2 regions of the Ferrimonas pelagia genome follow, and region 2 is predicted to be linked to the other one. Evidence: predicted binding sites of a transcription regulator. Region 2 holds the regulator's gene; the other holds the start of a gene.
What was found. Region 2 encodes sigma-54, which starts transcription at its own class of promoters, with help from an activator protein. Its sites were predicted from a motif close to GTTGGCACGNNNNTNGNNT; they were not measured.

Region 1 (4,045 bases), on a different contig from region 2:
GACTTCCACATTGGTCAAGCGTCCGACCGTCAAGCCGTCTTGCTCCAATCCGGTGACCTCAAACGGCGACGCAAACATGGTCGGCAGTCGGTCCGAACGATCGGGATGGCCAAAGTCTAAGCTCAGGGTTTGACCGCTATTGGTACCGCCGTTGATCACGTTACTCAACGCCTCGGTTTTAAACGGGTAGTCCCCCTCCGGCAGCACAAACAGCCCGGTATCATCAAACTCGATCACCGCACCGTAGTGAGTGGTGGTATTGCCATCGCCGTTCTGATCGTAATCAAACCGCGCGCGCATGGACTTAGTCGAAGTGGCCGTGTCCTCCACTTCGTACTGATAGTTGCCATCGACACTGACCGGCTTCCCATCGACCGTAGTAAACACCGCCCACTGATTGTTGACGCGCTCGCCATCGGCATCGATGCCGGGTTCCGGGTAGGGCAACTTAACAAAGTAGGTGGTTTGAATATGAGACTCGCCCAGCGAATCGTAAATGGTGACCGAGGTCGAAGAGGTGTAGGTGTCAGGATCATCCGGATTGAATGCGCGAGGATCCAACGCCTGGCCATTGGCCGGCAGGTTCATCTGCATATCAATGGTCGAGGTCGCTGTCGGCTCACCCGTGGTCTGAGGCAACTGTACCGGCTTGGTGGTGTTCAGACTGACGGATTGCACCTTGCCATCATCATCGGTCGGCAACGCCCGAAGGTAATCCCCGTGGGCGTTGACGATGTAACTGTCGTTGTCCAAACGAAAAGCGCCAGCGCGGGTGTAGGAAAAGTCCTGATCGCCTTGGTCGGCACTGGTGACAAAGAAGCCACTGCCGTTAATGGCCAGATCCAACGCATTGTTGGTGTAGTCCATCGCCCCCTGGTGAAACTGCTGTGCCACGTTCGAGGTGCGCACCCCGGAGCCGGCGTTGGTTTTAACATGGGTAAACAGCGAATTACTGTACACATCCGCAAACTCGGCCCGAGACTCCTTAAAGCCGACGGTGTTGACGTTGGCAATGTTGTTCGAGGTGGTATCCAGATCTTTCTGCGCGGCGTTAATGCCACTAAGAGCAATATTAAAAGACATGCTAAGCTTCCTTTATCCTTCCGCGACGGCCAGCACGTCACCCAAGGTGATCCCGCCTAAACCTTTCAAATTCAATACAGTTTCATAATCTGCGCCACCTAAGGTGACGCTGGAGACATGGGCGTAGGTGTACACGCCGAGCTCCTCAGTTTTGCCATCCACCATGCCGGTCGAGGAAAAGCTGTAGCTGCCGGTCGGCAAACGGTTGCCGTCGGCATCGGTGCCATCCCAGCTGAAATCCACGTTGCCGCTGCCGCCGGTGGGCAGCTCCATGGTCCGTACCACCTGACCACTGGCGTCCTCGACCCGAACCAACACGCTCTGGCTGCCCGTCGGCACCGTCACCACTCCCCCGATCGGCTCGCTGCCATCCGGCAAATGGCCGGTATTGGACGGCACCAACACCTTTTGGCCCACCAGACCGGAGGCTTCCAGCGCCTGGCCAGAGGTCATCATGGTGTTGAGGCTTTTAATCTCCTCATTGAGCGAATTGATCCCATCGACCGTGGCAAACGACGACATCTGCGAGATCATCTGATCGTTGTCCACCGGCTCAAACGGATCCTGCATCGACAACTGCTGCGACAGCAGGGAGAAGAAATCCTCCTGGGTCAATGCTTGGTTCGGATTGGCCTCGGGCGTTTTCTCCTCTTGCCACTTCAATTGGTCGAGGAACCCGGCGTTATTAATTGTGCTCACAGGCTAAGACTCCTTTTAACCTTTACCCAGACGCAAGGTTTGCTGGGCCATGTCCTTGGCCGCACTGGCCAGTTGCACATTGGCTTGGTAGCTGCGGGTCGCGGAGATCATATTGGCCATCTCCTCCACCACATTAACGTTCGGCTTATAGATATACCCATCCCCATCGGCCAGCGGATGGTTGGGGTTATACTCCGCCATCATCGGCTTATCGCTTTCCACGATCCCGGCGATCAGCACCGGCACGCTTTGCTGCTGATGACTCGCCTGCTGCATTGCCGCCTCAAAGATCGGCTGACGGGCGCGGTACACCGTATCGGCGCTGGAGGCCACGGTGCTGGCGTTGGCCATGTTGGAGGCCGTGACATTCAGCCGGGTCGACTGCGCGCTCATGCCCGAGCCCGCCACATCGAAGATATTAAAAATACTCATCATCAATCTCCGCGGATCGCTTTCTTCATACCGGCAAACTTACCGTCGAGGAAGCCCAGACTCATCTGGTACTCCAAGGTGTTCTGCATAAACATGTTGCGCTCGGTCTGCAGATCCACCGTATTGCCATCACCGGTATCCGGGTGCATCGGCGTGCGATAAAGCAGGCCCGGCTGCGGATCGATATTGACGTCAAAATGCTTGTCATGGCTGCGGGACAGACCGAACGATTGACGCTGGGTCGCTCCTGCCAAAGCCTGCTCAAAATCCAATTCCCGAGCTTTGTACCCCGGCGTGTCCGCATTGGCGATGTTGCTCGATAGCACCTCCGCCCGCTCCGCGCGCACCCCCATCGAGTGCTGATGGATCCCCAGTGCTTTGTCAAAAGAGATGGCCAATGTTTGCCTCCAACTGCCCGTTTGCCACGATAAAGAGATAAAAAGCAAAAGGCGTGCCAGTTGGCACGCCTTTTCATCGGTGTTCGCCGGTCAATCGGCGTTAGCGCTTACGATAGAGGATCCCACTCGGGTAACGCACCATCTCAAACGCATCGCATAGGTTCGCCATCGACTCCGAAGCCCCCAGCATCAGATAGCCTCCGGGGTTCAAAGCGGCAGCAAATTGCCGCAAGATCTGGCGCTTACTCTCGGGGCTGAAGTAGATCAGCACGTTGCGGCAGAAGATCACGTCAAACTTGCCCAGCAACACATAGGAGTCCAGCAGATTGGCGCGTCGAAACGTCACCGCATTGCGGATCTCCGGCTTAACCCGGGCCGCCCCCGCCGGCATCGCCTCAAAGTACTGACGCCGGCGCTCCTCGGTCAGTCCCCGCGCCATCGCCAAGGCGTCATATTCGCCCCGCTGCGCTTGCGCCAGGATCTGATTGTCGATGTCCGTCGCCAAGATCTCCGCACCCTGCATCAAACGGCCCGGATTGCGTAGGCGAAACTCCTGCAGCGACATCGCCAGCGAGTACGGCTCCTGGCCGGACGAACACGCCGCCGACCAGATCCGCAGGCGCCGGCCCTGCCCAGCGAGATCGGTCAAGATGGGCGCCTTAAACAGCTCAAACGGATAGACATCGCGAAACCAAAACGTTTCGTTGGTGGTCATCGCCTCGATCACATCAGTCTTGAGCTGATGCTGACCCATCTGCATGGACGCATGCACCAACTCCGCCAGGGTGCTGTGCTGGTATTGCTCCATCAAAGGGGCCAGTCGACTCCGCACCAGGTACTGCTTGTTGTCGCCCAACACGATACCGCTGTGCTGACTCAGAAAATCCGCAAATGCCTGGTACTCGTTGTTCGCTAACGTCTTGTTCGCCAAAGCTTAAACCTCAGCTTCGCTCAAGTAACGGTTGACCGAGGCCGCCAATTCATCGGGATTGAACTTGGCAATAAACTCGTCTGCGCCAACCTTGTTGACCATCGCTTGGTTGAATACGCCCGACAGCGAGGTATGCAGTAACACGCGCAGCGAGCGCAGCTTAGGATCGGCCCGCACCTCGGCGGTCAGGGTATACCCATCCATCTCCGGCATCTCGATATCGGAGATCACCAGATGCATCTGCTCAGAGATATCGTGCTGGCATTGCGCAGCAAGCTCTTTCAAGCACTGCAGCGCCTCCAAGCCATCTTTCGCCAGGATGATCTCCAGCCCCAACGGCTCCAGTGCCCGCTGCACCTGCTTGCGCGCCACCGCCGAATCATCGGCGACCAGAACCTTACGCTTGGATGCCTGCACCGGCGCCAGCGAGCGCACCACCTCCGCGCTAACGCTAGTGCGCGCCGGGTTGATCTCGTCGAGGATCTTCTCTACATCGAGGATC
Region 2 (4,045 bases):
CATCGAGCCGGAGGAGCCGCTGCGCACCATACATACCGATCATCTCACCCTGGATCTGGAAACCATGGTGATGACCTCGGACGCGCCAATCCGGGCCGAAGGCGAGCTCTTTACCCTTAATGCCACTGGGCTCTGGGCCGATCTCAACCACAACAAGATTGAATTACAACACGATGTCAACGCGACCTATCAAGTGCAATAACGGCGCCCAACGCCCGAACGCACCCACCCGCGCGATGACCAATAAGGTAAGTAACCACATGACATGTAAAAAACTTCTGGTTTGGGGCCTGTTGCTGCTGACGCCCGGCCTGCAAGCCACCGAAGCCGACTTCACTCAGCCGGTGACCGTCTCCGCCGATCGCTCCAGTGGCGATTTCACTAACCGCACGCTGGAATACATCGACAATGTGCAGATCACCCAGGGCAGCCTTAAGATCCTAGCCGATCGCCTCACCCTAGAATCCAGTGAAGACAAAAGTCATCAGGTGATGATCGCCACCGGCAACCCCGCCACCTATCAGCAGATGATGGACAACGGCTTGCTTGCCAAGGCGCAGGCCAACGAGATCCGCTATGACATCAATACTCAGGATCTGATCATGACCGGCGACGCCGAGTTGAGCCAGGAAGGCAGCTTGGTGCGCGGCGAAACCATCAGCTATAACGCCCGCCTGCAACGCCTAACCGCGCAAGGCAGCGCCGACGAGCAGATCACCACCATTTTTATGCCGACCGAGCGTAATAACGACGAACAAGAGCAACAGCAAACAGAGCCACAACCATGAGTAAGGTAAGCATTCTCAAAGCCGAACAACTGGCCAAGACCTACAGCGGACGCCAGGTCGTCAAGAGCGTTGGTTTGGAGGTCAAGACCGGTCAGATCGTGGGCCTGCTCGGCCCCAATGGCGCCGGCAAGACCACCACCTTCTACATGGTGGTCGGCCTGGTGCAAAACGACAAAGGCCGGATCAGCATTGATGACGAAGAGATCACCCTGCTGCCGATGCATTCCCGCGCCCGCAAAGGGATCGGCTACCTGCCACAGGAATCGTCCATCTTCCGCAAGCTGACCGTGTTCGATAACCTGATGGCGGTGTTGCAGACCCGTAAGGATCTCAACAAAACCCAGCGGCTGGAAAAACTCGAGCAGCTACTGGAAGAGTTCAACATTACCCATATCCGTGAAAGCCTGGGCATGGCGCTGTCCGGCGGTGAACGGCGCCGAGTCGAGATCGCACGGGCACTGGCCGCCGATCCCCAATTCATTCTGCTGGACGAGCCGTTTGCTGGGGTCGATCCGATCTCCGTGATCGACATTAAGAAGATCATCCAACACCTCAAGTTGCGCGGTCTAGGCGTCTTGATCACCGACCATAATGTGCGCGAAACTCTGGATGTGTGCGAATACGCCTACATCGTCAGCCACGGTGAAATGATCGCGCAGGGCGCACCAGAAGAAGTGCTCAACGACAAACTGGTTCGCTCCGTCTATCTGGGCGATCAGTTCAAACTCTAGTGTTGCTCCCTACCGCCCCAATACAGGGACGCCAGAGACACACAACAAGGATCGGGTACCAATGAAGACCTCCCTGCAACTAAAGCTGGGTCAGCAGTTAACCATGACGCCGCAACTGCAACAGGCGATCCGCCTGCTGCAATTGTCCACCTTAGATCTCCAGCAGGAGATCCAAGAGGCGCTGGAATCCAATCCTTTGCTGGAAAGCAGCGACGAGTTTGAACAACAGACTGAGAACAACGACAACAACACCGATGGCACGGCCAGCGACAACAACACAAGCAGCGAGACGAGCTCGGACGAGGGCTTTGAACCCACCGAGCAAGCCGCCATCGAGACACCCGAGGCCCTGTCTCAAACCGATATGTCCGACGATCTGCCACTCGACAGCACCTGGGACGACGTCTATAGCGCCGCCCCTGCCCCAATGGCCAGCGCGATACGGGACGACGACAGCCAGTATCAAGGCGAAACCAGCATGGATCTGCAAAGCCACCTGATCTGGCAGATGGAATTGACGCCGATGACCGACACCGATCGGGCCATCGCCACCACCATCATCGATGCCATCGACGAGCACGGGTACCTCACCGTCAGTGCCGAGGAGATCCTGGAAGCCCAGGGCGCCGACGAGATCGAGCTGGACGAAGTGATCGCCGTCCTCAAGCGGGTACAACAGTTTGATCCCGTTGGCTGCGCCTCCCGCGATCTGGCCGAATGCCTGCAGATCCAGCTGGCCCAGTTACCCGCAGAGACCCCATGGAAGGCAGAAGCCATTATCCTGTTACAGCAACATATGGATCTATTGGCCAACCGCGACTTTCGTACCTTGCTGCGGCGCACTAGACTCAAAGAAGATGAGTTACGAGATGCCATGGCCTTAATCCAATCACTCACTCCCCGCCCCGGCAGCAGCATCGCCGCCAGCGAGAGCCAATATGTGATACCAGACGTCTCGGTCAGCAAGAAACAGGGGCGCTGGGTCGTGGAGCTCAATCCCGATGCGATGCCAAAGCTGCGCATCAATGAGCAATACGCCGCCCTCAGTCGCGGGGCGCGCAACAATGGCGATAGCCAGTTTGTGCGCGGCCATCTGCAGGACGCAAAATGGTTTATTAAGAGCCTAGAGAGCCGAAACGACACCTTAATGAAAGTGGCCAATTGCATCGTTCAGTATCAACAAGGCTTCCTCGAATACGGCGATGAGGCCATGAAACCTATGGTACTCAACGACGTCGCCGAAGCGGTAGACATGCACGAGTCCACCATCTCCCGCGTCACCACCCAGAAGTACATGCATACCCCACGTGGGATCTTTGAGCTAAAGTATTTTTTCTCCAGTCACGTCAGTACCGACGGCGGCGGCGAGTGCTCCTCGACCGCGATCCGCGCGCTGATCAAAAAACTGGTGGCCGCTGAGAGCCCCAAGAAGCCGCTCAGCGACAGTAAGATGGCACAGCTTCTCGCGGAGCAGGGCATTCAGGTTGCACGGCGTACCATCGCCAAATACCGGGAAGCCCTCTCCATCCCCCCCTCGAACCAGCGCAAAACCCTTTAACGCGCAATGGAGGTCACCTTATGCAGATCAATCTTACCGGGCACCACGTCGACGTTACCGAAGCCTTAAGAGACTATGTGCATGAAAAATTTGAGCGATTGGAACGCCATTTCGACCACATTAACAATGTACATGTGATCCTCAATGTACAAAAATTGCAGCAGATCGCCGAAGCGAAGCTGCATCTGAATGGGGGGGAGGTGTTTGCCACCCATGAACATGAGAACATGTACGCCGCCATCGACGGTCTCGTGGACAAGCTAGACCGACAAGTAATTAAACATAAAGAGAAAATTTCCAGGCACTGATGGAGATAACAACAATACTCTCGCCGGAGCGTACCCGCTGTGTTGCGCCCGGCCTCAGCAAAAAGCGGGCGCTGGAGATGATCAGCGAATTGGCTGCCAGCCAGTGCCCAGAGCTGCCTCAACACGAGCTGTTCGAAAGCCTAATGGCCAGGGAAAAAATGGGCAGCACCGGCATAGGCAAAGGGATCGCCCTGCCGCACGGACGGCTGGGCCGCATCAAACACCCGATCGCCGTGCTGCTCAAGTGCGCTCAACCCATTGAGTTTGACGCCATCGATCAGCAACCGGTCGATCTGCTGTTCGCCCTGTTTGTGCCCGAGCAAGAGCACGCTCAACACCTAGCGACCCTGCGCACGGTTGCCGGCAAACTCAGCCAGAAGGAGCTGTGCCGCGCCCTGCGCAAGACCGAAGACAACCACCATCTGTATGAGCTCGTGACCCAGTGAAGTTAATCATCTTATCCGGCCGATCCGGCGCAGGTAAAACCGTTGCACTGCGGATCATGGAAGATCTGGGCTACTACTGTGTCGATAACCTGCCGTTAGAGCTGTTGCCGCAACTGCTGCGCAGCCAAACCGGCCTCAACAACGAGATCGCCGTCAGTCTGGATATCCGCAACCTGCCCCTGCAGCAGCTGGATATTGCGCGCCTGCGCGCCAT

Region 1: the regulator sigma-54 is predicted to act here: its motif matches at 2,655-2,673, upstream of flgB (flagellar basal body rod protein FlgB).

What each region holds. Positions count from the first base shown of each region.
Region 1 is NZ_BAABJZ010000083.1:26,681-30,725, forward strand. Features, by position in the region: gene flgE (flagellar hook protein FlgE) at 1-1,083, opposite strand, end outside; gene ABEA08_RS12800 (flagellar hook assembly protein FlgD) at 1,096-1,782, opposite strand; gene flgC (flagellar basal body rod protein FlgC) at 1,798-2,214, opposite strand; gene flgB (flagellar basal body rod protein FlgB) at 2,217-2,612, opposite strand; gene ABEA08_RS12815 (CheR family methyltransferase) at 2,713-3,543, opposite strand; gene ABEA08_RS12820 (chemotaxis protein CheV) at 3,547-4,045, opposite strand, start outside.
Region 2 is NZ_BAABJZ010000105.1:17,941-21,985, forward strand. Features, by position in the region: gene lptC (LPS export ABC transporter periplasmic protein LptC) at 1-202, shown strand, start outside; gene lptA (lipopolysaccharide transport periplasmic protein LptA) at 261-788, shown strand; gene lptB (LPS export ABC transporter ATP-binding protein) at 785-1,519, shown strand; gene ABEA08_RS20240 (RNA polymerase factor sigma-54) at 1,581-3,077, shown strand; gene hpf (ribosome hibernation promoting factor) at 3,098-3,385, shown strand; gene ptsN (PTS IIA-like nitrogen regulatory protein PtsN) at 3,385-3,831, shown strand; gene rapZ (RNase adapter RapZ) at 3,828-4,045, shown strand, end outside.